One region of the Streptomyces sp. NPDC020958 genome, then DNA from elsewhere that is predicted to be linked to it. Evidence: predicted binding sites of a transcription regulator. Region 1 holds the regulator's gene; the other holds the start of a gene.
The links. The regulator HrcA, encoded in region 1, represses chaperone genes, less so after heat shock. The targets are predictions, from matches to a motif close to TTNGCACTCNGNNNNNCNGAGTGCNAA.
Positions count from the first base shown of each region.

Region 2: a site for HrcA is predicted at 8,253-8,279, ahead of groES (co-chaperone GroES). Genes of this name have one in related genera too.

Region 1 is NZ_JBVHFU010000009.1:152,511-167,161, reverse strand. It holds gene ACZ3KP_RS25325 (nitronate monooxygenase) at 1-780, opposite strand, end outside; gene dnaJ (molecular chaperone DnaJ) at 889-2,025, opposite strand; gene hrcA (heat-inducible transcriptional repressor HrcA) at 2,026-3,042, opposite strand; gene ACZ3KP_RS25310 (MBL fold metallo-hydrolase) at 3,218-3,940, shown strand; gene ACZ3KP_RS25305 (DUF3097 domain-containing protein) at 3,975-4,781, shown strand; gene hemW (radical SAM family heme chaperone HemW) at 4,908-6,140, opposite strand; gene ACZ3KP_RS25295 (SpoIIE family protein phosphatase) at 6,261-8,258, opposite strand; gene ACZ3KP_RS25290 (response regulator) at 8,603-9,163, shown strand; gene ACZ3KP_RS25285 (AMP-dependent synthetase/ligase) at 9,266-11,140, opposite strand; gene lepA (translation elongation factor 4) at 11,413-13,287, opposite strand; gene rpsT (30S ribosomal protein S20) at 13,541-13,807, shown strand; gene holA (DNA polymerase III subunit delta) at 14,018-14,651, opposite strand, start outside.
Region 2 is NZ_JBVHFU010000008.1:214,088-228,738, forward strand. It holds gene ACZ3KP_RS24110 (LacI family DNA-binding transcriptional regulator) at 1-739, shown strand, start outside; gene ACZ3KP_RS24115 (endo-1,4-beta-xylanase) at 843-2,189, shown strand; gene ACZ3KP_RS24120 (LCP family protein) at 2,285-3,340, shown strand; gene ACZ3KP_RS24125 (YciI family protein) at 3,514-3,870, shown strand; gene ACZ3KP_RS24130 (RNA polymerase sigma factor) at 3,914-5,182, shown strand; gene ACZ3KP_RS24135 (THUMP-like domain-containing protein) at 5,194-6,399, opposite strand; gene ACZ3KP_RS24140 (polysaccharide deacetylase family protein) at 6,490-7,410, shown strand; gene ACZ3KP_RS24145 (polysaccharide deacetylase family protein) at 7,407-8,210, shown strand; gene groES (co-chaperone GroES) at 8,426-8,734, shown strand; gene groL (chaperonin GroEL) at 8,872-10,497, shown strand; gene ACZ3KP_RS24160 (ester cyclase) at 10,585-11,292, opposite strand; gene ACZ3KP_RS24165 (SDR family NAD(P)-dependent oxidoreductase) at 11,362-12,135, opposite strand; gene ACZ3KP_RS24170 (MOSC domain-containing protein) at 12,233-12,901, opposite strand; gene ACZ3KP_RS24175 (LysR family transcriptional regulator) at 12,981-13,889, shown strand; gene ACZ3KP_RS24180 (WhiB family transcriptional regulator) at 13,984-14,313, opposite strand.

The sequences.
Region 1 (14,651 bases):
CAGCGGGTCGGTCAGCGCCCGCTTGTGCACGTCGGGGGCGCCGGACTCGGGGGTGGCCAGGAAGGCCGTGCCCAGCTGGGCGGCGCTCGCGCCCGCCGCGAGCACGGCCGCGATCTGGCTGCCGCGCATGATCCCGCCCGCGGCGACCACGGGCAGGCTCACGGTGTCCCGGATCTGGGCGACCAGCGCGAGCAGCCCGATCCCGGAGCCGTCGTTCTCGGGGACGTCCCGGTGGGTGCCCTGGTGACCACCGGCCTCGACACCCTGCGCGATCACCGCGTCCGCGCCGGCCCGCTCGACGGCGAGGGCCTCCTCGGCCGTGGTCGCGGTGACCAGGGTGAAGGTGCCGGCCCGGCGCAGTGAGTCCAGGGCCTCCCGGCTCGGCACGCCGAAGTGGAAGGAGGCCACGGCCACCGGGTTGTCGAGGAGGACGGCGAGTTTCGCGTCGTACCCGTCGTCCCGGCCGCTGTCCGGGTCACCGAGCTCGGTCCGGTACCAGGCGGCCTCACCGGCCAGCTGGTGCGCGTAGAGGTCCACGGCCCCGGACTCCGCGTACTCCGGCTGCGGCACGAAGAGGTTCACGCCGAAGGGGCGGCCGGTCAGTCCCCGCAGTTGCTTGATCTCCTGGTACATCCCGTCGGCGGTCTTGTACCCGGCGGCCAGGAACCCCAGTCCGCCCGCCTCGGACACGGCGGCGGCGAGCTGCGGACCCGAGGCCCCGCCCGCCATGGGGGCCTGCACGATCGGAAAGCGGCAGAGATCGGTCAGCGCGGAGGACATGACGGCATGTTGTCACGTCCTCCGGACAAGACCGAATCGGCCGCCGCTTTGGCACATGCCAGGAATGTGCCGCCACCCTGGCACATGCCAGGGGAATGCCGCGGCCCGTCAGCGCCCGTTGAACGCGTCCTTCAGCCGGCTGAACAGTCCCTGCTGCCCGGGCTGGAACTGCCCCGTCGGCCGTTCCTCCCCGCGCAGCTTCGCCAGCTCCCGCAGCAGCCTCTCCTGCTCCGGGTCGAGCTTGGTGGGAGTCGTCACCTCCACGTGGACGATCAGGTCGCCCCGGCCGCCGCCCCGCAGGTGCGTGACCCCGCGCCCGTGCAGCGGGATCGACTGCCCCGACTGGGTGCCCGGCCGGATGTCGACCTCCTCCATCCCGTCCAGCGTCTCCAGCGGCACCTTCGTACCGAGGGAAGCCGCCGTCATCGGGATGGTCACCGTGCAGTGCAGGTCGTCGCCGCGCCGCTGGAACGTGGAGTGCGGCAGCTCGTGGATCTCGACGTACAGGTCACCGGCGGGACCGCCGCCGGGGCCGACCTCGCCCTCACCGGCGAGCTGGATCCGCGTGCCGTTGTCGACACCCGCCGGGATCTTCACGGTCAGCGTCCGCCGCGACCGCACCCGTCCGTCACCGGCGCACTCGGGGCACGGCGTCGGCACGACCGTCCCGAAGCCCTGGCACTGCGGACACGGCCGCGAGGTCATGACCTGACCCAGGAACGACCGCGTCACCTGCGAGACCTCACCGCGGCCCCGGCACATGTCACACGTCTGGGCGGTGGTGCCCGGCGCCGCGCCCTCACCGTTGCAGGTGTTGCAGACGACCGCCGTGTCGACCTGGATGTCCTTGGTCGTGCCGAAGGCCGCCTCGTCGAGCTCGACCTCGATCCGGATCATCGCGTCCTGGCCGCGCCGCGTCCGCGACCTCGGCCCCCGCTGCGACGCCGTACCGAAGAAGGCGTCCATGATGTCCGAGAAGTTCCCGAACCCGCCGGCGCCGAAGCCGCCCGCGCCCCCGCCGCCGCTCTGCGACAGCGGGTCCCCGCCGAGGTCGTAGACCTGCTTCTTCTGCGGGTCGGAGAGCACCTCGTAGGCGGCGTTGATCTCCTTGAACCGCTCCTGGGTCTTCGGATCCGGGTTGACGTCCGGGTGCAGCTCGCGCGCGAGCCGACGGAAGGCCTTCTTGATCTCTTCCTGCGACGCGTCGCGGCGCACGCCGAGAACGGCGTAGTAGTCCGTGGCCACTTACGACTCCGCCAGGATCTGTCCGACGTACCGTGCCACCGCTCGTACCGCTCCCATCGTTCCCGGGTAATCCATGCGGGTCGGTCCGACCACGCCGAGCTTGGCGAGTGCCTCGCCGCCCGAACCGTAACCGACCGACACCACGGACGTGGAGTTGAGTCCCTCGTGGGCGTTCTCGTGACCGATGCGCACGGTCATGCCCGAATCCCCCGCCTCGCCCATGAGTTTGAGGAGCACGACATGCTCCTCCAGAGCCTCCAGGACGGGCCGGATCATGAGGGGAAAGTCATGCCCGAAGCGGGTGAGATTGGCGGTACCGCCGATCACCAGCCGCTCCTCGTTCTCCTCGACGAGCGTCTCCAGCAGGGTGGAGAGCACCGCCGAGACCGTACCGCGGTCCTCGGCCTCGAAGGCGTCCGGCAGGTCCTCCACCAGCCGGGGCACGTCCGAGAACCGGCGGCCCGCGACCCGGCTGTTCAGCCGCGCCCGCAGATCCGCCAGGGACGCCTCCCCGAACGGCGCCGGACAGTCGACCAACCGCTGCTCGACCCGCCCGGTGTCGGTGATCAGCACCAGCATCAGCCGCGCGGGGGCGAGCGCGAGCAGTTCCACGTGCCGCACCGTCGACCGCGTCAGCGAGGGGTACTGCACCACGGCCACCTGCCGCGTCAGCTGGGCCAGCAGCCGGACCGTGCGGGCCACGACGTCGTCGAGGTCGACGGCGCCGTCGAGGAAGCTCTGGATGGCCCGCCGCTCGGGCGCGGTCATCGGCTTGACACCGGCCAGCTTGTCGACGAACAGCCGGTAGCCCTTGTCGGTGGGGATCCGCCCCGCGCTGGTGTGCGGCTGGGCGATGTACCCCTCGTCCTCCAGGGCGGCCATGTCGTTGCGGACGGTCGCCGGCGAGACACCGAGGTTGTGCCGTTCGGTCAGCGCCTTCGAACCCACCGGCTCCTCGGTGCCGACGTAGTCCTGGACGATGGCGCGCAACACCTGGAGCCTGCGTTCACTCAGCATCTTCGCGCCACACCTCCAGAAAGTCGTCCCCGCGGCCTTTCGGGTCTTTCGTCTGGCACTCTGCGAGCCCGAGTGCCAGCGTCCCCGGCCCAGTGTACGGCCGTCGGGTACCGACTGGGCAAGGTCGGTACGGGGACGGTACGGACCCGCCGCGTTCTGCGGCTAGCGTCGCGGTATGACGGTGACTTGGGAAGAGCTGGGCTGGGAGCGCCTGGCCGACGGGGTCGGCCGGTGCCGGCTGCCCGGCTGGGACTGCACGGCGGGGCTGGTCCTCGGGGCGGGCACGGCCCTCATGGTGGACGCCGGGTCGAGCCTCGCGGAGGGCGCCCGGTTGCGCACCCAGGCGCAGGCGCTCGCCGACCACCGTGTGACCCATCTCGCGCTCACCCACGCCCACTTCGATCACGTCCTCGGGGCGGCGGCGTTCGCGGGCACGGACCTGTACGCGGCGGTGGGCGCGCAGACCGTCCTCGCCCACGACCGTGACGGGCTGCGCCTGGACGCGGTAGGCAACGGCCTGCCGGCCCCGGAGGCCGAGGAGGCGGCGGACGCCCTCCCCGTCCCCCGCCACCTGGTCTCCGGCGAGTGGACCCTCGACCTCGGCGGCGGCCGCCAGGTCCTGCTCGCCAACGTGGGTCCCGGCCACACCGCCCACGACCTCGTGGTCCTCGTCCCCGGCGACCCCGAGGTGGTGTTCTGCGGCGACCTGGTGGAGGAGTCCGGCGACCCGCAGGCCGGCCCCGACGCCGTACCGTCGCGGTGGCCCGCCGCCCTGGACCGGCTGCTGGCCCTCGGCGGTGACCGCGCCCGGTACGTCCCCGGTCACGGAGCGGTGGTCGACGCGGCGTTCGTACGGGCCCAGCGCGACGCCCTGGCGGCGCGTTTCGGCGTGTCGTAGGCACACCCCACCCGCTTCTCCTATCGTCATCCGAATGCGCCAGTACTCCGCCGACCTGACCCCGCCGTGGAAGAAGCCGAAGCCGGTGCCCGAGGTGGCCGCCGAACCCGGCCTGGTGGTGGAGGAACCCGGCACGGGCTTCTGCGGCGCGGTGATCCGCTGCGAGGCGGGCACGGTCACCCTGGAGGACCGCTTCGGCAAGCACCGCGTCTTCCCGCTGGAGCCGCGCGGCTTCCTCCTGGAGGGCCGGGTGGTCACCCTCGTACGGCCCGCCTCCGCGGGTCCGGCCCGCCCCACCCGTACCGCCTCCGGCTCGGTCGCGGTCCCCGGCGCACGCGCGCGTGTCGCCCGCGCGGGCCGCATCTACGTGGAAGGCCGCCACGACGCGGAACTCGTCGAGAAGGTGTGGGGCGACGACCTGCGCATCGAGGGCGTGGTCGTGGAGTACCTGGGAGGCGTCGACGACCTGCCGTCGATCGTGGCCGAGTTCGCACCGGGCCCGGACGCCCGGCTGGGCGTGCTCGTGGACCACCTGGTGCCGGGCACGAAGGAGTGGCACATCGCCCAGTCGGTGACCGGGGACCACGCCCTGGTGGTCGGCCACCCCTACATCGACATCTGGGAGGCGGTGAAACCGGCGTCCCTGGGGATCGACGCCTGGCCCCGCGTCCCGCACGGCCAGGACTGGAAGACAGGCGTGTGCCGGGCGCTGGGCTGGCCCTCGGACAACACGGGCGCGGTGTGGCAGGCGATCCTCGCGCGCGTGAACTCCTACAAGGACCTGGAGCCGGAACTGCTGGGATGTGTCGAGCGTCTCATCGACCACGTGACCGTGCCCTGACGTCCGCCGAGCCGTTGATCCACCGGAACCGGTGGACGGCTCTCCGCCCACGCGGAGGTGGTCCGCCGATCAGTTCGTCCGCACGGCCGAGCAGGTCGTGCTCCCCGCTGTCGCGGGGGTGACCCCTCAGTCCACCAGGTCCCGCACCACCGCATCCGCCAGCAGCCGCCCCCGCAACGTCAGCACGGCCCGCCCCTCCTCGAAGGGGCCGTCCGCCAGCAAGCCCTCCCCCAGCGCCCGCCGCGCGGCCTTCAGCCCCTCCTCCTTGAGCAGCCCCAGCGGCACCCCTTCCCGCAGCCGCAGCTCCAGCAGGATCCGCTCCACCCGCCGGTCCTCGTCCGACAGGACCTCGCGTCCGGCGCCCGGCGACCGACCCGACGCCAGCGCCGCCGCGTACGCCCCCGGGTGCTTGACGTTCCACCAGCGCACCCCGCCCACGTGCGAGTGCGCGCCCGGCCCGGCACCCCACCAGTCGGCGCCCCGCCAGTACAGCTCGTTGTGCAGGCAGCGGCCCGCCTCCGAGGTCGCCCAGTTGGACACCTCGTACCAGTCGAAACCCGCCCCGGACAGCACCGACTCGGCGATCAGGTACCGATCGGCGTGCACGTCGTCGTCGGTCATCGGCACCTCGCCCCGGCGGATCCGCCGCGCCAGCTGCGTGCCCTCCTCGACGATCAGCGCGTACGCCGACACATGGTCCGGGCCGGCCCCGATCGCCGCGTCCAGGGAGGCCCGCCAGTCGTCGTCGGACTCACCGGGCGTGCCGTAGATCAGATCCAGGTTGACGTGCTCGAACCCGGCCGCCCGGGCCTCGGCCACGCACGCCTCGGGGCGGCCGGGCGTGTGCGTACGGTCCAGCACCCGCAGGACGTGCTGCCGCGCGCTCTGCATGCCGAAGGAGATCCGGTTGAAGCCGCCCTCCCGCAGGGCCGCCAGATACGCCGGGTCGACGGACTCCGGGTTCGCCTCCGTGGTGACCTCCGCGTCCGCAGCGAGCCCGAACTCGTCCCGGATCGCGTCCAGCATCCGCACCAGATCACCGGCGGCCAGCAACGTCGGCGTACCGCCCCCGACGAACACGGTCCGCACCTCCCGCGGGTCGTCCCCCAGGACCTTCCTGGCCAGCCTGACCTCGTCGGCCACCGTGTCCGCGTAGTTGTCGCGGGAGGCGAGCACCCCACCGGTGCCGCGCAGCTCGGTCGCCGTGTAGGTGTTGAAGTCGCAGTAGCCGCAGCGGGTCGCGCAGTAGGGGACGTGCAGGTAGAACCCGAGGGGGCGGGCGGCGGCGCCGGCCAGCGCGGCCGCCGGGAGCGCGCCGTCGTCCGGGACCGGCTCGCCGTCGGGAAGTACGGAAGGCATGTCCCCCATTGTCCCGTACTCACCGCGTGCGGATGCCCGCGCACGCGCGCTGTCCCGCACTCGCCGCGTACGGATGCCCGCGCACGCACGCGTCCCCGTACGGTGCCGGTCACCGCGCCGTCACTCCGCCTGGAGCACCAGCAGCGCCAGGTCGTCCTCGGGCTGGCCGCCACCGAACTCGTGGACGAGCCGCCTGATCCGCTCGGCGATCAGCTCGGCGCTCAGCCCCGCGCAGCCGGCCAGCGCCCGGGCGAGCCCGTCCCCGTCGTCGAACTGCCGGGAACCGGAGCGGCGCTCCGTGACCCCGTCCGTCACGCACAGCAGGCTGTCGCCCGGCGCGAGCTCGATCGTCTCGCTGGTGTAGGTCTCGTCCTCGACGACGCCGAGCAGCGTCTGCGGCCGGGCGGCGGTACGCACCCGGCCGTCGGGGCCGAGCAGCAGCGGCAGCGGATGCCCGGCGGAGGCCAGGGTGCAGCGCACCCCGCCGCCTTCGAGAGGGATCAGTTCGCCGTACAGCAGCGACAGGAACCGGGTCTGCGGGCCGTCGCCGGGCGGCAGGTGGCCACCGGCGGCGACCAGGGCCCGCGCGGCGGCGTCGGCGGCCTCGGTGGCGTCGTCGAGGAGCAGCTGGTTGAGCCGGTCCAGGACGTCGGCGACCCGGTAGCCCTCGCGGGCGAGCAGACGCAGCCAGGGCCGCGCCAGGCCGATGACGACGGCCGCCTCGGGACCCTTGCCCTGGACGTCGCCCACGGCGAAGCACCAGCGGCCGTCACTCGCCGGGAAGAGGTCGTAGAAGTCGCCGCTGGGGCCGCCCTTGTCGCAGGGCTCGTAGACGAGCGCACTGGCGACGCCCGGGATCTCGGCGACCGCACCGGGCAGCAGCCCCCGCTGCAGGACGGCGCTGATGGTGGCCTGCCGGGCGTACTGGCGGGCCGCGCCGATGGCCAGGGCGACCCGGCGGCCGAAGTCCTCGACCAGACCGGTGATCTCGTCGGGGAAGCCGTCCGGTCCCGAGCGTCCGATGACGAGCGTGCCGAGCGGCCGCCCGCCCGCGATCAGCCGGTAGGCGAGCGCCGCGCCGTGGGCGTCCCGCGGGCCGAGCGCCGCGCCTGGCCAGGGGTAGGGCTCGGGCCCCGCCCGCAGGCCCTCCGTGACGCCCGGCGGGTCCTTCTCCAGGGCCCGGCGCAGCTCCTCGATGCGGTTCTCGCTGCCGTGCCAGACACGGGCCAGCCGCGGCCCGCCGGCGCCGGTCGGGTCGTTCCAGCCGCCGCGTACGGTCGCCTCGTCCTCCAGCCACACCGCGCACCAGTCGGCGAGCCTGGGCACGATCAGCTGGCCGGTGAGGGCGGCCACCAGGTTCTCGTCGAGCTGCCCGGCGAGCAGGTCGGAGGCCTCCGCGAGGAAGGTCAGGGCACCCCGGTTCAGCCAGTCGCGGTCCCGCTCCGGGCGGTGCGGGCAGCTCCGGTCGGGCGCGGCCGACGGCTCGGGGGGCGCGGGGGGCGCGGGGGGCTCGGGGGCGAGGATCTCGGCGACCCTCAGCTCCTGCTCGTCGGGCAGGGTGCCGCCGCGGCCGGTCAGCCGCGCCCACACGGACTTCGCACCGGTGCGGTACGTCACCCCCCAGGACTCGGCGAGCGTGGCGACCAGCCGCAGCCCGCGCCCGTACTCCGGCGTCTCGTACGGTGTCTCGCCCGGGTGGTCGCGGGGCGCCCGGGAGGGATGGTGATCGGTCACCTCGACGACGAACGCGATCTCTTCGCTGCGTTCGCGCGGGTCACGCGCGTCGAGGACGGACTGCTCCAGCCACCAGTCGATCTCGACGTCGGTGCCCGCGTGCACCACGGCGTTGGTGACGAGTTCACTGACGACGACCATGGCGTCCTCGGCGACCCGCTGCTGTTCCCGGCCGAGCAGTCCGCAGTCGCTCCACTCGTCCAGGGAGGCGCGCACCAGTGCGCGGGCGGAACCGGGCGCGAGGGGGCTTCCGGGCAGGGTCGCGCACCTTTGCGCGCGCGGGACCGCGCTGTCGTGCGCTTCCTCGGCGGCGGGCGCCTCGTCGCGCGCAGGCGCCTCGCGGACCCGGGAGACGGTCTCCCGTTGCGTGGGTATGGCCCCCATGTCCAGCTCCCCGAGCAGTTCGGACGAATACATCCCGACGGATGCGGACAGAGTGACAGACTGACTGCGCCCATAAGCACCGAGTTACCGAAGTGGGCCGCCATGAGTGAGAACAGTGCTACGCGTGTGCTCGAAGACGGACAGAAACCGGAACAACTCCGAGCATCACCACCGCGCCCTCCGCTCCCCGCGCCGACCGCCGCGCGGGGCACTCACGGCCCGGCGCCCGCCTCGGCACCGAAACGCGGCGCGTGAGGCGGGAGCCGGCAGGCCCTGACCGCCCGGACGAACGCCCCGACGGCACGGGAGGCGACAGGGCGGCCGACGACCGAACGGACGGAGCAATGATCGCTGACGAGCGGGCCGGCATCCTCCTGGTCGACGACATGGAGGACAACCTGACCGCGCTGGAAGCCGTCCTCGGCTCGTTGAACGAGCCGATGGTCCGGGCGCGGTCCGGCGAGGAGGCGATGAACGCTCTTCTGCTCCGTCGTTTCGCCGTGATCCTGCTCGACATCCACATGCCGGGCATGGACGGCTTCGAGACAGCCGCGAACATCAAACGCCTCGACCGGACGAAGGACGTCCCGATCATCTTCCTGACGGGAGCGGAGGAGGAGGCGGGGTACGCGTTCCGCGGCTATGCGACGGGCGCGGCGGACTACCTGACGAAGCCGTTCGACCCGTGGGTGCTGCGGGCGAAGGTGAACGTCTTCCTGGAACTGCACCGCAAGAACCAGCAACTGGAGGCACTGCTGGCGCGGGAACAGGCCGATTTCGGCGAGTTGAGCAGGCGGCTGGCGGTCATGGAGGCCCGGTTGTCCGAGGAACCCGTCGATGTAGCGGTGCTGAGAGAAGAAGCCGGGAAACTTCGGCGACTGTTGAGCGGGACCAGATCGCACTGACGCGGATGCAAAGGACGCGGAGGGGCGCGGGGGGGAACCGCACGACCGCTCCCCACGCGCCCCTTCCCTTCGGACCAGGGTCCGCCCACGAAACCCCAGGGCCTAGGCCTCCCGGGTCCCTGCGTACATCTCGTCGATGAGGTGCTTGTACTCCCGCTCCACGACCGGCCTCTTCAGCTTCAGACTCGGCGTGATCTCCCCGTGTTCCACATCGAGATCCCGCGGAAGCAGCCGGAACTTCTTGATGGTCTGCCACTTCTGGAGACCTTCGTTGAGCTGCCTGACGTATCCGTCGACCATCTCGACGGTGACCGGCGCGGCCACGACCTCGGCATAGGGCTTGCCGTCCAGGCCGTTTTCCTTCGCCCATTCAAGGATCGCGGCCTCGTCGAGGGCGATCAGCGCGGTGCAGAAGTTCCGGTCGGCGCCGTGCACCAGGATGTTGGAGACGTAGGGGCAGACCGCCTTGAACTGTCCCTCGACCTCGGCAGGCGCGATGTACTTGCCGCCGGACGTTTTGATGAGGTCCTTCTTGCGGTCGGTGATCCGCAGATAGCCGTCGGGCGACAGCTCACCGATGTCACCGGTGTGGAACCAGCCGTCGCTCTCCAGGACCTCGGCGGTCTTCTCGGGCAGCCCGTGGTAGCCCTGCATGATGCCGGGGCCGCGCAGCAGGATCTCGCCGTCGTCGGCGATCCGCACCTCGCAGCCGGGCAGCGGCTTGCCGACCGTGCCGGTGCGGTAGGCCTCGCCGGGGTTGACGAAGGACGCCGCCGAGGACTCCGTGAGGCCGTAGCCCTCCAGGATGTGCACGCCGGCGCCGGCGAAGAAGTAGCCGATCTCGGGCGCGAGCGCGGCGGAACCGGAGACACAGGCCCGCAGCCGTCCGCCGAACGCCTCGCGCAGCTTGGAGTAGACCAGGCCGTCGGCGACCTTGTGCTTGGCGGCCAGGCCGAAGGGCGCGGTCGCGGCGCCGGTGCGGCGGAAGTTGTCCTGGGTGACCTTGGCGTACTCGCGGGCGACCTCGGCCGCCCACTGGAAGATCTTGTACTTGGCCGCACCACCGGCGCGGGCCTTCGCCGCGACGCCGTTGTAGACCTTCTCGAAGATGCGGGGCACGGCAGCCATGTACGTCGGCTGCACGACCGGGAGATTCTCGATGATCTTGTCGACGCGGCCGTCGACGGCGGTGACGTGACCGACCTCGATCTGCCCGGAGGTGAGCACCTTGCCGAAGACGTGGGCGAGCGGCAGCCACAGGTACTGCACGTCCTCGCTGCCGATCAGCCCGGTCGCGGCGATCGCCTTCGCCATGTACGACCAGTTGTCCTGCGGCAGCCGCACACCCTTGGGGCGGCCGGTGGTGCCGGAGGTGTAGATGAGCGTGGCCAGCTGGTCCTTGGTGATCGCGCCGACCCGCTCCTTGATCAGCTCGGGGTGCGTCTGCAGGTACTCGGCGCCGCGCGCCTCCAGTTCGGGCAGGGTGATCACCCAGTCACCGGTCTCGACGCCGGCCGGGTCGATGACGACGACCTGCGTGAGCTCGGGCAGCTCGGCGCGCTTCTCGACGGCCTTGGCGAGCTGCGCCGCGTCCTCCGCGATCAGCACCCGGCTCCCGGAGTCGGAGAGGATGAACGCCGACTCCTCGGCGTTGGTCTGCGGATAGACGGTCGTGGTGGCGGCGCCGGCGCACAGGATGCCGAGGTCGGCGAGGATCCACTCGACGCGGGTGGAGGAGGCGAGCGCGACCCGCTGCTCGGGCTGGATGCCCAGTTCGATGAGACCGGCCGCGATGGCGTAGACGCGTTCGGCGGCCTGCGCCCAGCTGAGCGACTTCCAGTCGTCGGGGCCCTGGCCGGAGGCCGCGGGTACCGGGTAGCGGTAGGCCTCGGCGTCCGGTGTGGCCGCCACCCGATCAAGGAAGAGGGCCGCCACGGACGGCGGTCGGTTCTCGATCAGTGTCTGTGTGTCGCTCACGACATCCTCCGGGACCCGCGACGGTGCGGCTGGCTCAGTGCGGCTGGGTTTGCTCACGGTGGGGCTGGCGCTGGTTGTTTAACTCGCGAGTAACTAACGAGCAGGGATCAGAGTAAGCCGCGGCCGGGCTGTGCGTAAGAGGCCTCGGCCTGTCTGTTTCCCCGCATCTTCCACGCAGAGCGACCCTACGCGCGCGTAGGGGCCCGCCATACTTTCGTACGGCGGACCCCTGTTGCGCCTGTTTTGCGGACGCGACCGATCGTTACCCGCGGTTACTTCTTGCTCTTGGCCGAACCCGCGCTGTCATCGCTGCTGAGGACGGCGATGAAGGCCTCCTGGGGAACCTCCACGGAACCCACCATCTTCATCCGCTTCTTGCCTTCCTTCTGCTTCTCCAGCAGCTTGCGCTTACGCGAGATGTCACCGCCGTAGCACTTGGCGAGGACGTCCTTGCGGATGGCGCGGATGGTCTCGCGGGCGATGACCCGGGAGCCGATGGCGGCCTGGATCGGCACCTCGAAGGCCTGCCGCGGAATGAGTTCGCGCAGCTTGGCGACGAGCCGCACACCGTACGCGTAGGCAGCGTCCTTGTGCGTGATCGCCGAGAACGCGTCGACCTTGTCGCCGTGCAGCAGGATGTCGACCTTGACCAGGCTTGAGGTCTGCTCACCGGTCGGCTCGTAGTCCAGCGACGCGTAACCGCGCGTCTTCGACTTCAACTGGTCGAAGAAGTCGAAGACGATCTCCGCGAGAGGCAGGGTGTACCGGATCTCGACCCGGTCCTCGGACAGGTAGTCCATGCCGAGCAGGGTGCCGCGCCGGGTCTGGCACAGTTCCATGATCGAACCGATGAACTCGGTCGGCGCGAGGATCGTGGCCCGTACGACGGGCTCGTACACCTCGTTGATCTTCCCCTCGGGGAACTCGCTCGGGTTGGTGACCGTGTACTCGGTCCGGTCCTCCATGACCACGCGGTAGACCACGTTGGGCGCGGTGGCGATGAGGTCGAGACCGAACTCGCGCTCCAGCCGCTCCCGGATCACGTCCAGGTGCAGCAGGCCGAGGAAGCCCACGCGGAAGCCGAAGCCGAGGGCGGCGGAGGTCTCCGGTTCGTAGACGAGAGCGGCGTCGTTGAGCTGAAGCTTGTCCAGTGCCTCACGCAGCTCCGGATAGTCGGAGCCGTCGAGCGGATACAGACCGGAGAAGACCATGGGCTTCGGGTCCTTGTAGCCGCCCAGGGCCTCCGTGGCGCCCTTGTTCTGGCTGGTGACGGTGTCACCGACCTTGGACTGCCGGACGTCCTTCACGCCGGTGATCAGGTAACCGACCTCACCGACGCCCAGGCCGTCCGCGGCCAGCATCTCCGGCGAGTTGGTCCCGATCTCCAGCAGCTCGTGCGTGGCGCCGGTCGACATCATCTTGATGCGCTCGCGCTTGTTGAGCTGGCCGTCGATGACGCGGACATACGTCACGACACCGCGGTAGGAGTCGTAGACCGAGTCGAAGATCATGGCGCGGGCGGGCGCGTCGGCGACGCCGACCGGCGCCGGGATCTCCTTGACGACCTTGTTGAGCAGCGCATCGACGCCGACACCGGTCTTCGCGGAGACCCGCAGCACGTCGTCCGGCTCGCAGCCGACCAGGTTCGCCAGTTCCTCGGCGAACTTCTCCGGCTGCGCGGCCGGCAGGTCGATCTTGTTGAGCACAGGGATGATCGTGAGGTCGTTCTCCATCGCCAGGTAGAGGTTGGCGAGGGTCTGCGCCTCGATGCCCTGGGCGGCGTCGACGAGGAGGATGGTCCCCTCGCAGGCCGCCAGCGACCGCGACACCTCGTAGGTGAAGTCGACGTGACCCGGGGTGTCGATCATGTTGAGGATGTGCGTGTTGCCCTGGTCCGGGCCCTCGGTGGGGGCCCAGGGCAGACGCACCGCCTGGGACTTGATCGTGATGCCGCGCTCGCGCTCGATGTCCATCCGGTCGAGGTACTGAGCACGCATCTGCCGCTGCTCGACCACACCGGTCAGCTGGAGCATCCGGTCGGCGAGCGTGGACTTGCCGTGGTCGATGTGCGCGATGATGCAGAAATTGCGGATCAGAGCCGGGTCGGTACGGCTCGGCTCGGGCACATTGTTAGGGGTCGCGGGCACGCAGGGTCCTGTCTCTTGAGGCGCCTTATGCCTCGGGTCGGATCTATACGTAGCCTCCATGGTCCCATGGAGAGCGACCGGGGGGCGGTTTGGGCTGGCCGCCGCCCCACTGCTAGTCTGGGCAGCTGTGTCTCATGTCCTCTCAGCACGAGGCACGTCAATCAGAAAACACCCGGTAGGGGATCCGGACTCTTCCATGCCTTCGGCACGCGGAGAACTCCTGGCCCGTACCAGAACCTGAAAAGGCTCATTCGTGGCGAACATCAAGTCCCAGATCAAGCGGATCAAGACCAACGAGAAGGCCCGGCTGCGCAACAAGGCCGTCAAGTCGTCTCTGAAGACCGCGATCCGCAAGGCCCGTGAGGCCGCCGCCGCGGGCGACGTCCAGAAGGCCACCGAGCTCCAGCGCGCTGCCGCGCGTCAGCTCGACAAGGCCGTCTCCAAGGGCGTCATCCACAAGAACCAGGCCGCCAACAAGAAGTCGGCGCTTGCTTCCAAGGTCGCTTCCCTCCAGGGCTGAACCTCTTCCCTGATCTGACCGCCGGAAGGACCCAGAGCGGGCCCTCTCTCATCCGCTCCCGACCGGCACCCAGAGTCTGTTCGCGGCCTGCGTTCGCCACGCGGGAACGGACTCGACAGCTGTGTGACAAGGCCCCGCCCCCGCCCTTCCCCAGGGCGGCGGACGGGGCCTTCGTCATGTGCGCTCCCGGCGGGACTCTCGCGACAGCCCTCAGCCGCGCCCTCGGGACCGGGCCGCCCGCGCGATGGTCACCACGGCCTTCTCCAGGGCGTACTCGGGATCGTCCCCGCCGCCCTTCACTCCCGCGTCCGCCTCGGCGACGGCCCGCAGCGCGGCCGCGACCCCGTCCGGCGTCCAGCCACGCATCTGCTGCCGCACCCGGTCGATCTTCCACGGCGGCATCCCGAGCTCCCGCGCGAGATCGGCGGGCCGGCCGCCCCTGGCCCCGGACAGCTTCCCGATCGCCCGCACGCCCTGCGCGAGCGCGCTCGTGATCATCACCGGTGCGACCCCGGTCGCCAGCGACCAGCGCAACGCCTCCAGCGCCTCCGCCGTACGCCCCTCCACGGCCCGGTCGGCGACGGTGAAGCTGGACGCCTCGGCCCGCCCGGTGTAGTACCGCCCGACGACTGCCTCGTCGACGGTGCCCTCGACGTCCGCGGTGAGCTGGGACGCGGCGGACGCCAGCTCCCGCAGATCACTGCCGATGGCGTCGACGAGCGCCTGACACGCCTCGGGCGTGGCGGACCGCCCGAGCGCCCTGAACTCGCCCCTGACGAACGCCAGCCGATCGGCCGGCTTGGTCATCTTCGGGCACGCGACCTCCCGCGCCCCCGCCTTGCGC
Region 2 (14,651 bases), on a different contig from region 1:
CGTCCTGTCCGAGTCCGCCGGCCGGCTCACCCCCGGGCGGACCTGGGCGGACCAGGTGGCGGCGCGCCGGCCGCACGGGGTGGTGCTGGTGCTGTCGGGGCTGGACGAGTCGCAGCGGGCGCTGCTGCTGAGCCGGTCCATCCCGTTCGTGGTGATGGACCCGGCCGGGGACCCCGGGCCGGACGTGCCGTCCATCGGGGCCACCAACTGGCAGGGCGGCCTGGCCGCCACCCGGCACCTCGTCGAGCTGGGGCACCGGCGCATCGGCGCGATCAGCGGACCGTCCCGGATGATGTGCAGCATTGCCCGGGTGGACGGGTACCGGGCCGCGCTGGAGACCGCCGGGCTCCCCGTGGACCAGGGGCTGGTCAAGGCCGGCGACTTCCACCACGACGCCGGTTACCGGCTCGGCCTGGAGCTGCTGCGGATGCCCGACCGGCCCACCGCGGTCTTCACCGGCAACGACCTCCAGGCGCTCGGGCTGTACGAGGCCGCGCGCGAGCTGGGGCTGCGCATCCCGGAGGACGTGAGCATCGTCGGGTTCGACGATCTGCCGGTGGCCCGCTGGGTGGGGCCGCCGCTGACGACCGTACGGCAGCCGCTGACCGAGATGGCCGAGGCGGCGGCGCGGCTGGTGCTGGAGATGGGACGCGCGCAGGACGCCACGACCGCGACCCGGGTGGAGCTGGCGACCAGCCTGGTGGTGCGGTCCAGTACGGCGCCGCCGGCGTCCGGCTGAGGCGCCCCTGGCCGGAAGGTGACGTATTGACGGGTGGTGCGAGCGCCCCCACACTCCTCCGAAGCCAATCGGTTGCACGACCGAAACTTTCGGAGGCTTCTGGATGAGATCTCTGAGAACAGGCTTCTCCCTGGCGGCACTCGTCACCGGCGCCGCCCTGCTGTTCACGGCGCCCGCGGCGCACGCCGCCGACACCCCGCTGCGCGACCTCGCGGCCGCCAAGGGCAGGCTGATCGGCACCGCGGTCACCGGCTCCAAGCTCACCGGTACCTACGGGGACCTCGCCGGCAGCCAGTTCAGCTCGCTGACCCCGGGCAACGCCATGAAGTGGGAGACGGTCGAGCCCGCCCAGGGCACCTTCAACTGGACCGAGGCGGACCAGATCGTCGCCTTCGCCCAGGCCCACCACCAGCAGGTGCGCGGCCACACCCTGGTCTGGCACAGCCAGAACCCCGGCTGGCTGACGAACGGCACCTGGACCTCCGCCCAGCTCGGCAGCCTGCTGCAGAACCACATCAGCACCGAGGTCGGCCGCTACAAGGGGAAGATCGCCGCCTGGGACGTCGTCAACGAGCCCTTCAACGAGGACGGCAGCTACCGGTCCTCGATCTGGTACAACGGCCTCGGCTCCGGCTACATCGCCAACGCCCTGACCTGGGCGCACGCGGCCGACCCGGCCGCCAAGCTGTACATCAACGACTACAACGTCGAGGGCGTCAACGCGAAGAGCACCGCCCTGTACAACCTGGTCAGGTCACTGAAGGCGGCGGGCGTCCCGATCGACGGGGTGGGCCTGCAGGCGCACCTGATCCTCGGCCAGGTGCCGGCCACGCTCCAGCAGAACATCCAGCGCTTCGCCGACCTGGGCGTCGACGTGGCGATCACCGAACTCGACGTCCGGATGACACTGCCCGCGGACAGCACAAAACTCGCCCAGCAGAAGGCCGACTTCACGTCGGTGGTGGCCGCGTGCGTGGCCGTGAGCCGCTGCGTCAACGTCACCGTGTGGGGCTTCGCCGACTCCGACTCCTGGGTGGACAGCACCTTCCCCGGGTACGGGGCGGCGACTCCGTACGACGCCAACTATGCGCCGAAACCTGCGTACTACGGCATCGCGGAGGCGCTCGGCGGGACCACGACCACACCGCCGCCGACGGGTGCCTGCACCGCCGCCTACAGCGTCGGCAGCCAGTGGAACAACGGGTTTACGGGCCAGGTGACCGTCTCCTGCTCGGGTGCCTCGCTGTCGTCCTGGAAGGTGAACTGGACCTTCGGCGCCGGACAGCAGATCACGCAGGCCTGGAACGCCACCTGCACCCAGTCGGGGGCGGCCGTGTCCTGTGCGAACGCCCCCTACAACGGGACCGTCGCGGACGGGAGTTCGGTGACCTTCGGGTTCAACGCGTCCTGGAGCGGCAGCAATCCCGTGCCCACGGTGACCCTTGGGTGAGCAGGGACTGAGAAGCGTGAGATTTTGCGAAGAAAACCTCTTCACCGCGCTTCCACTAACACTCCCCTAATAATTCGGACCTACGTTCCTGCCTTGTGACGGGACACGAGGAGCAGGGCGACGCGGTCAGACGGGTGGACCGGCGGTCGAGAACACTGAAGATCGTCGGTCTTACCCTGGCGGGCGTCATGACGCTCGGCATCGCGGCCGCGGGGTGGGTCTACGTGCACCTCAACGACAACATCAAGAGCGTCGACATCAACAGCGCGCTGGGGGACGACCGGCCGGCGAAGGCGGTCACCACACCGACGGCCGCCGCGTCCGGCGCCGCGTCACCGCTGCCCACCGGATCGGTGAACATCCTGGTGCTGGGCTCGGACTCGCGCAGCGGCAAGGAGAACGAGAAGCTCGGCGGGGGCAGCAGCTCGGGCGCCCGCTCCGACACCGCGATGGTGGTGCACATCGACGCCGGCCGGACCTCGGCCACCGTCGTCAGCATCCCGCGCGACACCCTGGTCACCCGTCCCTCCTGCCCGCTGTCCTCCGGCGGCTCGACGGCCGTCGCCCACGACTCGATGTTCAACAGCGCCTACTCGGTGGGCGGGGCGGTGTGCGCGGTCAAGACGGTCGAGTCGATCACCGGTGTCCGGATGGACCACTACCTGGAGATCGACTTCTCGGGCTTCGCGAAGCTGGTGGACGCGATCGGCGGGGTCACCGTCACCACCGACCAGGACATCGACGACGACGACAGTCACCTGCACCTGAAGAAGGGCACCCACCACCTCGACGGCACGACGGCCCTGGCGCTCGCCCGCACCCGGCACGGCATAGGCGACGGCAGCGACCTCGGCCGGATAGGCCTCCAGCAGAAACTGGTCAAGGCCCTCCTCGACCAGATGGCCTCCATCAGCCTCCTCGGCGACCCGGCCAGGCTCTACGAGGTCGCCGACGCCGTCACCGCGTCCCTCACCACCGACACCGGCCTGGACTCGCTGACCGAGCTGATGCGCCTCGGGCAGAGCCTGAAGGGGCTGACCTCCGCGCACGTCAGGACCGTGATGATGCCCGTGGTGACCGCGCCCTCCGACCCCAACCGGGTGATCGCGAAGGAGCCCGCGGCGAGCGAGCTGTGGGAGTCGTTGCGGTAAGGCCCGGGCGTGGCGGGCGTGGCGGGCGTGGCGGGCGGGGCCGGCGGGGCCGGCAGGGCCGGAAAAAAAATCCACGGGGAAATTTCCGTGGGCGTGTCGATCCGGGCGCCGGCCGTTCGACGCAAGGGTGAGAGGCAGGGAAACGCCCTGTCGCCCGACCCCGAGGAGTCACCATGCCCCGTTACCTGTCGCTCGTGCGGATCGACGAGAACTCCGCCCCCGCCGAGGGCCCCAGCCAGGAGCTGATGCAGCGGATGGGCGAGCTGATCGAGGAGATCACCAAGGCCGGCGTGATGCTGGACACCGCCGGGCTGACGCCCACCGCCGACGGCACCCGCGTCCGCTGGGAGGGCGGGAAGATCTCCGTCACCGATGGGCCGTTCACCGAGTCCAAGGAGGTCGTCGGCGGCTACGCGATCATGCAGTGCAAGGACAAGGCCGAGGCCCTGGAGTGGACCAAGCGGTTCCTGAAGGTCCACGAGGAGTTCTGGACGGTGACCTGCGAGGTGCGGGAGATCGCCGAGGGCTGACCGTCCTGGCGTCCGTCCGGCGGAGGGTGTTGCATGGGGGGCTGTGAGCACACAGCCCCCCGCCGAGGCCGACGCCCGCCACGCCATCGAGACCGTCTTCCGGCTGGAGTCGCCCCGCGTGATCGCGGGCGTGGCCCGGATCGTCCGGGACGTCGGCATCGCGGAGGAGCTGGCCCAGGACGCGCTCGTCGCCGCGCTGGAGCAGTGGCCCCGGGACGGCGTGCCCGACAACCCGGGCGCCTGGCTCATGGCCACCGCCCGCCACCGTGCCGTCGACCTGGTCCGGCGCCGCGAGAACTACGCCCGCAAGCTCGCGGAGATCGGCCGCGGGACGGAGACGGCCGTCCCGCCCGAGGAGCCCGCCGACCCGGACGACATCGACGACGACCTGCTCCGCCTGGTCTTCACCGCCTGCCACCCGGTGCTGTCGCCCGAGGCCCGCACCGCCCTCACCCTGCGCCTGCTGGGCGGCCTGAGCACGGCCGAGATCGCCCGCGCCTTCCTCGTCCCCGAGCCGACGGTCGCCCAGCGCGTCGTCCGCGCCAAGCGCACCCTGGCGACGAGGAACATCGCCTTCGAGGTGCCGTACGGACCCGACCGCGAGGCCCGGCTCGGCTCGGTCCTGGACGTCATCTACCTGATCTACAACGAGGGGTACGCGGCCACGGCGGGCGACGACTGGCTGCGCCCGTCGCTGTGCGAGGACGCGCTGCGGCTGGCCCGCGTGCTGTCCGGCCTGATGCCGAAGGAGCCGGAGGTGCACGCCCTGACCGCGCTCCTGGAGTTCCAGTCCTCCCGGGCCGCCGCGCGCACCGGACCCGACGGCGCGCCGGTCCTGCTCAGGGACCAGAACCGCCGCCGCTGGAACCGCATGCTCATCGCGCGCGGCATCCGGGCCCTGGCCCGCGCGGACGCCACGGCGACGGGCGCCCCCGGACCGTACGCCCTGCAGGCGGCCGTCGCGGCCTGCCACGCGCACGCGTACCGCTACGAGGAGACCGACTGGCCGGCCATCGCCACCCTGTACCGGCTGCTCGCCGCCCGGTCCCCGTCCCCGGTCGTCGAACTGAACCGGGCGGTGGCCGTGTCGATGGCGCAGGGACCGGAGCAGGCCCTCGCGATCGTGGACGCGCTGACGGCCGAGCCCGCCCTCCGCGACTACCACCTGCTGCCGAGCGTGCGCGGCGACCTGCTCGCCCGCCTCGGCCGCACGAGCGAGGCCCGCACGGAGTTCGAGCACGCGGCGGCCCTCGCCCACAACGAACGCGAACGCGAGCTGCTGCTGACCCGGGCCAGGGAGTGCGCTCCCTGACCCGACGTCGCTCAGGACGGCCCGGCTCCGGCGGCAGGGCGGGCGGGGGCGCCGACGAGCATGGTCGGGGCTCCCGCCACCCGGGTCAGGAACACGGTCGCGGCGTTGGGGCCCTGCGGCTTGACCTTCCTGCGCAGTTCCTCCGGCTCCACGGCCGACCCGCGCTTCTTCACGGTCAGGTTCCCGACCTCGCGCTCGCGCAGCAGGGCCCGCAGCTTCTTCACGTTGAAGGGCAGCACATCGGTGATCTCGTACGGCGTCGCGTAGGCGGTGGCGTGGAGGCCGTCGGCCGTGATGTACGCGATCGTCGGGTCGACCAGGCCGCCGTCCAGCTCCTCGGCGACCTCGGCGACCAGGTGGGCACGGATGACGGCGCCGTCGGGCTCGTACAGGTAGCGGCCGACGGGACGGACCTCGGGGTCGGGCAGCATGGTGTCGGGGGAGGCCCAGACGGCCGCTCCCGTCGGCAGCAGCGTCGCCCTGCGCGCTCCGGGGGTCACGCCCGCGCCGAACCACAGCACGGCCTCCTTGACGTCGCCCCCGTCGGAGACCCACTCGGCCTCCGCGTCCGCGGGGATCGCCTCGTGCGGAATGCCGGGTGCGATCTTCAGCGCGGCTCGCGGTGCCCCGCGGGCCGCCTCGACCGCCCAGGACAGCGGCGGTGAGTAGGCCTCCGGGTCGAAGACGCGGCCGCGGCCGCCGCGGCGGCCCGGGTCGACGAAGACGGCGTCGTGGCCGGCCGTGTCCACCTCCGTGACGTCGGCCTCCCGCACCTCGATCAGGTCCGCGAGCCCGAGCGCCTCGGCGTTGGCGCGGGCGGTGGCCGCCGTCACCGGGTCCCGGTCCACGGCGAGCACCCGGATCCCGGCGCGCGCCAGGGCGATCGCGTCGCCCCCGATCCCGCAGCACAGGTCGGCGACGGAACGGATGCCCGAGGCGCGGAAACACTCCGCCCGGTACGACGCGACACTCGCCCGCGTCGACTGCTCGACCCCGTTCGGGGTGAAGAACATGCGCTCCGCGTCCGCCTCCCCGAACTTGGCCGCCGCCCGCTGCCGCAGCCGGGCCTGCGCGAGCGCCGCCGACACCAGCTCGGCCGGGTGCCCGCGGCGCAACCGGGTGGCCACCGCGAGTTCGTCGGCGGGCGCGGTGCCGCGGACCTCGTCGAGGAGGGCGCGGCCCTCGGGGGTGAGGAGGGGGGAGAGGAGGTCGTTCACCGGGTCATTGTCGGCCAGTCGGTGGATGGTTCGCCTCCGACGGCGGTGTCTGCCCCGGTTCCGGGCGGGGGCCTGGAAGGATCCGACGCCATGCGAGCAGTCGTACAAAATGACAAAAATAGGTCGAAGAGGGGTGGGGGGCGGAGGAGCGCGGTGCTGCTCTCCGTACTCGCCCTCTGCGCCGGTGCCGTCGTGTGCGGCTGCGCCGGGACCGGGGAGAGCCCCGACGTCCGCCCCGCCGCCGGGCGGCAGGGCCACCGGGCGGCCCCCGCCCCCGCCCCCGACTCCCACGCAGCCCTGGTCGCCGCCGCCCGGCGCTGGGGCCTTGACGCGGTCCCGCTGCGGCCCCCGGCCCCGCCGACGCGCAAGCCGAGGATCACCGCTCGCGACGGATTCGAGGTGGACGGCCAGGTGGAGGACGACCTGCCGCCGGTCTTCACCACGATCCCGACCCGGCAGAAGGTCGTCTTCCTCACCATCGACGACGGCGCGAACAAGGACCCGGACTTCCTGCGGATGATGAGCGAGCTGAAGATCCCGTACTCGGCGTTCCTCAGCAACTACCTGGTCAAGGACGACTACGGGTTCTTCCGCACCATGCAGGCCGAGGGGCACACCCTCAACAACCACACCCTGACCCACCCCTACCTGCCCGGCCTGTCCTACGACGAGCAGAAGCACGAGATCTGCGGCATGCAGACGATCATGAAGAAGCAGTTCGGCAGGGCGCCGACGGTCTTCCGCCCGCCCTACGGCAACTACAACGGCGACACCCTGCGCGCCGCCAAGGCCTGCGGCATCAAGTACGCGCCGATCTGGGACGAGGAGGTGTTCGTCGACCACTGGGAGTACCGCGAGTGGGACCGCAGCCTGCACCCCGGCGACATCGTGCTGACCCACTTCCGGGGCCGGGACGACTGGGACGGCACGATGGTCGACGACATGCGCCGCTTTCTGAACAAGGTCACCCGTGACGGCTACGCGGTGGCGCGCCTGGAGGACTACCTGTGAGCCGACCGGGGGCGACGGCCGCGTTGCTGACCGCCGCCCTCCTCCTGGCGGCCTGTGCGCCGTCCGTCGACCCCATCGAACGGCTGGGCATGAAAGCGGCCGACCGGGTACGGCCGCACGGCCCGGCCGGCGCCCAGCCGTACCGCCGCTGGGGCCTGAGCGCACCGCTCTCCCCGGCCCCGCGCCCCCCGTCCCACCCGCTCTCCTTCCGGGCGGCCCTGCCCCCGGTCGTCGACCACGTCGCCACCGCCGACCGGGTCGTCTTCCTCACCTACGACGACGGCGCCGAGAAGGACCCCCGTTTCGTGGACATGGTCCGCGAACTGCGCCTCCCGGTCAGCCTGTTCCTCACGGACAGCGTGGTCGGCCCCGGCTACGGCCACTTCGCCCGCCTCCAGTCCGTCGGCGCCAGCGTCCAGAACCACACCCTCGACCACCCCGCCATGCCCGGCCTGCCCTACGCCGGCCAGCGCGCCGAGATCTGCGGCCAGCAGGAGAAGCTGAAGTCCCGCTTCGGCATCCGCCCCCGCCTCTTCCGCCCGCCCTACGGCACCTACGACCGCACCACCCTGCGCGCGGCGGCCGACTGCGGGGTGACGGCGGTGGTGCTGTGGCGGGCGGCGATGACCCCGGACGGCATCACCTACCGGAGCAAGGACAAGCAGCTGCGTCCCGGCGACATCGTCCTGGTGGGCCCGGACGAGGCCATGGGGCCGACCCTGAGGGAGCGCACGGCCCGGCTGCTGCGCCGGGTCCAGGCGAGCGGCCTGACCGTGGGGCGGCTGGAGGACTACCTCTGAAGGGTGCGAGACGTCGAATTTTCGACGCCGCGCCGGACGTAATTGGCACTCCGCTTGACCGAGTGCTAATCGCGGTCATAGTCTCGGCTCTGGCACTCGGCAGATGAGAGTGCCAACAACGCGACGGGCAGGTCCGGCACCCGCGACGACGGATCCACCTGGTCGCCACCTCAGACAGTTAACCCCGTGAGATCTCCGAAGGGGGAGGTCGGATCGTGACGACCGCCAGCTCCAAGGTTGCCATCAAGCCGCTTGAGGACCGCATCGTGGTCCAGCCGCTCGACGCCGAGCAGACCACGGCCTCCGGCCTGGTCATCCCGGACACCGCGAAGGAGAAGCCCCAGGAGGGCGCCGTCCTCGCCGTGGGCCCGGGCCGGTTCGAGAACGGCGAGCGCCTGCCGCTCGACGTCAAGGTCGGCGACGTCGTGCTCTACAGCAAGTACGGCGGCACCGAGGTGAAGTACAACGGCGACGAGTACCTCGTCCTCTCGGCTCGCGACGTGCTCGCGATCATCGAGAAGTAAGCCTGCGACTTACCACCTCAAGCACTCCGCTTGAATCCGTTTGAAGCTGCGCCCCTGGTTCCCGCGATCCTTTAAGAAGCCGGGCGCCCGGGGCGCAGTCTTGTTCACCCGAGAATTCCGAGAGGGCTCCCGCTGCCATGGCGAAGATCCTGAAGTTCGACGAGGACGCCCGTCGCGCCCTTGAGCGCGGCGTCAACAAGCTTGCCGACACGGTGAAGGTGACGATCGGCCCCAAGGGCCGCAACGTCGTCATCGACAAGAAGTTCGGCGCCCCCACCATCACCAACGACGGTGTCACGATCGCCCGCGAGGTCGAGATCGACGACCCGTACGAGAACCTCGGCGCGCAGCTGGTGAAGGAGGTGGCGACCAAGACCAACGACATCGCGGGTGACGGTACGACCACCGCCACCGTGCTGGCCCAGGCGCTGGTCCGCGAGGGCCTGAAGAACGTCGCCGCCGGTGCCTCCCCGGCCGCCCTGAAGAAGGGCATCGACGCCGCCGTCGCCGCCGTCTCCGAGGACCTGCTCGCGTCGGCCCGCCCGATCGACGAGAAGTCCGACATCGCCGCCGTCGCCGCGCTGTCCGCCCAGGACCAGCAGGTCGGCGAGCTCATCGCCGAGGCGATGGACAAGGTCGGCAAGGACGGTGTCATCACCGTCGAGGAGTCCAACACCTTCGGTCTGGAGCTGGACTTCACCGAGGGCATGGCCTTCGACAAGGGCTACCTGTCGCCGTACTTCGTGACGGACCAGGAGCGCATGGAGGCGGTCCTGGAGGACCCCTACATCCTCATCAACCAGGGCAAGATCTCCTCCATCGCGGACCTGCTGCCGCTGCTTGAGAAGGTCATCCAGGCCAACGCCTCGAAGCCGCTGCTGATCATCGCCGAGGACGTCGACGGCGAGGCCCTGTCCACCCTCGTGGTGAACAAGATCCGCGGCACCTTCAACGCGGTCGCGGTCAAGGCCCCCGGCTTCGGTGACCGCCGCAAGGCGATGCTGCAGGACCTGGCGATCCTCACCGGCGCCACGGTCATCTCCGAGGAGGTCGGCCTCAAGCTCGACCAGGTCGGCCTGGACGTGCTCGGCTCCGCCCGCCGCGTCACCGTCACCAAGGACGACACCACGGTCGTCGACGGCGCCGGCGACTCCGCCGCCGTCCAGGGCCGCGTGGCCCAGATCAAGGCCGAGATCGAGAACACCGACTCCGACTGGGACCGTGAGAAGCTCCAGGAGCGTCTCGCGAAGCTGGCCGGCGGCGTCTGCGTGATCAAGGTCGGCGCCGCCACCGAGGTGGAGCTGAAGGAGAAGAAGCACCGTCTGGAGGACGCCATCTCCGCGACCCGCGCCGCGGTCGAGGAGGGCATCGTCTCCGGTGGTGGCTCCGCGCTCGTCCACGCCGCGAAGGTGCTGGAGGACGGCCTCGGCAAGACGGGTGACGAGGCGACCGGTGTGGCCGTCGTCCGCCGCGCCGTTGTCGAGCCGCTGCGCTGGATCGCCGAGAACGCCGGCCTCGAGGGTTACGTCATCACCTCCAAGGTCGCCGAGCTCGAGAAGGGCCACGGCTTCAACGCCGCCACCGGCGAGTACGGCGACCTGGTCAAGGCCGGCGTCATCGACCCGGTCAAGGTCACCCGCTCCGCCCTGGAGAACGCCGCCTCTATCGCCTCCCTGCTCCTCACGACCGAGACCCTGGTCGTCGAGAAGAAGGAAGAGGAGGAGCCCGCGGCGGCCGGCCACTCCCACGGCCACGCCCACTGAGCACCGCCTCAGCGTCGCACGAAGCCCCCGTTCCCGGTCGTCCGCCGGGAGCGGGGGCTTCGCCCCTCGCGGGCTTTCACTGTGGGCTCAGTTCTCCAGCGCGTCCAGTGCTCCGAGCCGGCTCATCAGACCGAGCCGGTCGTACTGCCACCACCCCTCGGCGATCTTCCCGCCGGCGTCGAAGCGGTGGACCGTGGTGCCGGTCATGGCGATCCGCCGTCCGGTGTTCGGCAGTCCCAGGAACTCGCCCTTCTGCACCCCCGCCAGAATCCACCGGCTGCACACCCGGTCCCCCTGGGCGATCTGGTCCTCGATCAGGAATCTGAAGTCGAAGGCGTCCCGCCACACCCCGAGCTCGCGCCGCAGCGCGTCCATGCCGATGGTGTCCTGGTCGTCGGCCGGATCGTGACCGTGGTAGTTCTCCGCGACCAGGCCGTCCAGCGGAGCCAGCGGACCGGCCGCGGCGATCGTCTCGAAGAACCGCCGCGCGGTGTCGGCGTACATCCGCTCGTCACGCACCACGTCGAGATCGGTGAACCTCGGCATCTGGTCGCACAGCGCCAGCAGCTCGTGGAAGACCTTGTCGGTCTCCGGAAGCCGGGAGTTCCGCATCGCCTCCTCGTACGACGGGAACTCCACGATCTCGACGACGTGCGACGCGTCCGAGCGGTCCGTGCCGACCACCGCGTGCGTCGCCGTCCGCTTCCCTCTGGTCTGCTCGACCCATCGGTCCAACAGCCGGTCCAGCTCCTCGAACCGGCTGGTCCTGCACTCGATGACCTGCATGAACGTCATACCGCCGCCTCCGGCCCCCCTGGGTCCGGTACCGTCACGGCCATTTTCCCACCGCCCGGCCGTCCGCTCCTACTGCGGCCCGTACTTGCGACCCGTCTTCGAGCTGATGCCGCCCACCAGGCCGCGCGGGGCGATCTTCGCGAGGCCCGTCAGCACCTTGTAGCGGGGGTCCGGGATCGACAGCGTCCTGCCGCGGGCGAGGTCGGCGAGGGCCGCCGCGACCAGCTTGTCGGCGTCCAGCCACATCCAGCCGGGGATGTTGTCCGTGCCCATCCCGGCCCGCTCATGGAACTCCGTACGCACGAACCCGGGCGCCAGCGCCATCAGGCGCACCCCGGTCCCCGCCAGGTCGCGCGCCGCGCCCTGGGTGAACTGCACGACCCATGCCTTGGAGGCGCCGTACGTACCGCGCGGCACGAACGCGGCCACCGACGCCACGTTGACGACACCGCCGCGCCCGCGCTCGCGCATCGCCTCGGCCGCCGCCGACGTCAGCCGCAGCACCGCCTCGCAGTGCACCTTGAGCATGCGCAGTTCGTCGGCCATCGAGACGTCCAGGTACCGCCCCTTGTTGCCGAACCCGGCGTTGTTGACCAGCAGGTCGACCGGGTTCCTGCGGTCGCCGAGCCGGACGGCGACCGACTCGATGCCGGCGTCCTCGGCGAGGTCGGCGGTGAGCACCTCCGCCTCGATGCCGTGCCGGTCGTGCAGCTCGGTCGCCTGTTCGCGCAGTCGTTTGGTGTCCCGCGCCACCAGGACGAGGTTGTGCCCGTCCGCCGCCAGCCGCCGCGCGAACGCGGCACCGATCCCCGCGGTCGATCCCGTAATCAGAGCCGTTGTCATGGCCCAAGGGTAGTTACCCGGACCGCCGGGGTCCGCTGTGCGCACCAGCTCTCCCGAACGGTGAAGCGCCGGTGAACGCGCCGGGCGTGACGTCCTCTCAGCCGGCCTGCGCCGCGACGTACTTCCGGGCCCGTGCCAGCGCCTCCGGGTGCAGCGCCGCACCGGCCGCGAGCAGCCGCGGCAGCAGCTCCCGCTCGGTGGTGGTGGCCCGGAACTCCATCGCCGCCGTCACCCCGTGGTCCGGCAGATGCACGATCTCGATCGGGTCGCCGGCCCTGATCTCGCCCGGTTCGATCACCCGGAGGTAGGCACCGGTCGCACCCTTCCGCGTGAACCTCTTCACCCATCCCCGTTCGCCCAGGTGGCCCTGGAACGTGCGGCACGGGACGCGCCCGGAGGTGACCTCCAGGACGACCTCGGAGCCGATCCGCCAGCGTTCGCCGATCAGCGCGCCGGACACGTTCAGTCCGGCCGTCGTGAGGTTCTCACCGAAACAGCCGTTGCCCAGGGTGCGGCCGAGCTCCCGTGCCCAGTCGTCGAGGTCCTCGCGTGCGAACGCGTACACCGCCTGGTCGTCACCGCCGTGATGGCGCAGCTCGCACACCGCGTCCCCGGCCAGGCCGCTGCCCGCGACGCCCTTCGGTCCGGGCGCCGCCACCCGCACCGGCCCGTCCACGGGCCGCTTGTCGATGCCGGTCACGCCGTCCACCTGGTCCGTGTGCGGAGACGGCGTCGGACGGCCGAGGTTCACCGAGAGAAGCTGCATGCTCCGACGTTAAGGGACGCCCCTCAAAGTGTCGACGCGTTATCGGGGGCGATGCCCAAGACCGCCTTATGCTCGAAGGGTGATCGAAGCACGTCATCTCCGCGTCCTGCGCGCCGTCGCCACCACCGGTTCGTTCTCGGCGGCCGGCCGTGAGCTGGGCTGCACCCAGCCCGCCGTCAGCCAGCAGATGAAGGCCCTGGAGACCTCTGTCGGCACCCCGCTGCTGGTGCGCAACGGCCGCGAGATGCGCCTCACCCAGGCCGGCGAGGCCCTGGTGAGGCACGCCTCCGGGATCCTCGCCGGGCTCACCGCCGCCGAGGAGGAGGTCGCCGCGATCGCCGGTCTGCGGGCCGGCCGGGTGCGGCTGGTCTCCTTCCCGAGCGGCAGCTCCACCCTGGTCCCCACCGCCCTCGCCGCCCTGCGCGCCGCCCACCCCGGCACCCGGGTCTCGCTGGAGGAGGCCGAGCCCCCGAAGTCGGTGGACCTGCTGCGCGAGGGCGACTGCGACATCGCGCTGGCCTTCCGCTACGAGGGCGGGGCGGACGCGGGGGGTGCCGAGGAGTGGGCCGACCTGGTGGTGCGGCCGCTGCTCGTGGACCGTCTCGTCGGCCTGGTCCCCGAGGGGCACCGGCTCGCCCGCGCGGAGTCCGTCGCCCTCGGGGAGCTCGCCGACGAGTCATGGATCGCGGGCTGCCCGCGCTGCCGGGGTCAGCTCGTCCAGGCGTGCGAGAGCGCGGGCTTCACCCCGCGGATCGATTTCGCCACCGACGACTACCCGGCCGTGGTCGGCCTGGTGGGCGCGGGTCTCGGCGTGGCGGTGCTGCCCCGGCTGGCGATCGAGTCGGTACGGCCGAGGGGAGCGCGCACGGTGGCGCTGGAGCCGGCGGTGCGGCGGGAGATCGTCGCTCTCACCCTGCCCGACCTGGCACAGGTACCGGCGGTGGCGGCGACGCTGGAGCAACTGGGCCGGGCGGCCCGGCGGGCGTGAGGGTCTGCGCCGGGCGCGCGTCTGTGCCCGGTCCGGAGAAGATCGTCAAGCTGCGTCAGTACAACGGATCTCAAGCTGTTGAAGAAACGTTCTTTCAATGGTCCGAGGCGGGGTCGCCGCTGGTCGTCGAGGCCGACACCAGCCTGGTGCGCGCCCGCCCCATGAGCTCTTCGCGCTCGTCCTCGGTCAGGCCGCCCCACACGCCGTACGGTTCGCGGACCGCCAGTGCGTGCGCCGCGCACTCGGCGCGGACCGGGCACCTCATGCAGACCTCCTTGGCCGAGTTCTCACGGGCACTCCGAGCCGCCCCGCGCTCGCCCTCGGGATGGAAGAAGAGCGAGCTGTCGACCCCGCGGCAGGCGGCCAGGAGCTGCCAGTCCCACAGGTCCGCGTTCGGTCCGGGAAGGCGGGAGAAATCTGCCATTACGTGACCCCTTGTAGCCGTTCTGGGCGGATACGGTGCCAACCGACCGTACATCTCCGGTCTAGAGAGATGAAAATATGACTCATTGGCAATCTAGCTCCAGACACTGTGAAACAGGAAGAAAAAGGTCTAAATGGGGCATTAGTTGTGATGAAAAGTTGAGGGTCTGACGTCCATGTCTCCACCGTGTCCGCGCCCTCACGTAGAGTGCCGAAGACAGCACGCGGCCCCGTAACTCTTTCGAGTGACCGTCGTTGAGAGGGCGGTGGCGGTTGAAGCAACCAGTGCTCGGGCAGGCGTCCGAGACGTTCGACCGCACAGGTGACGATTCCGTACCA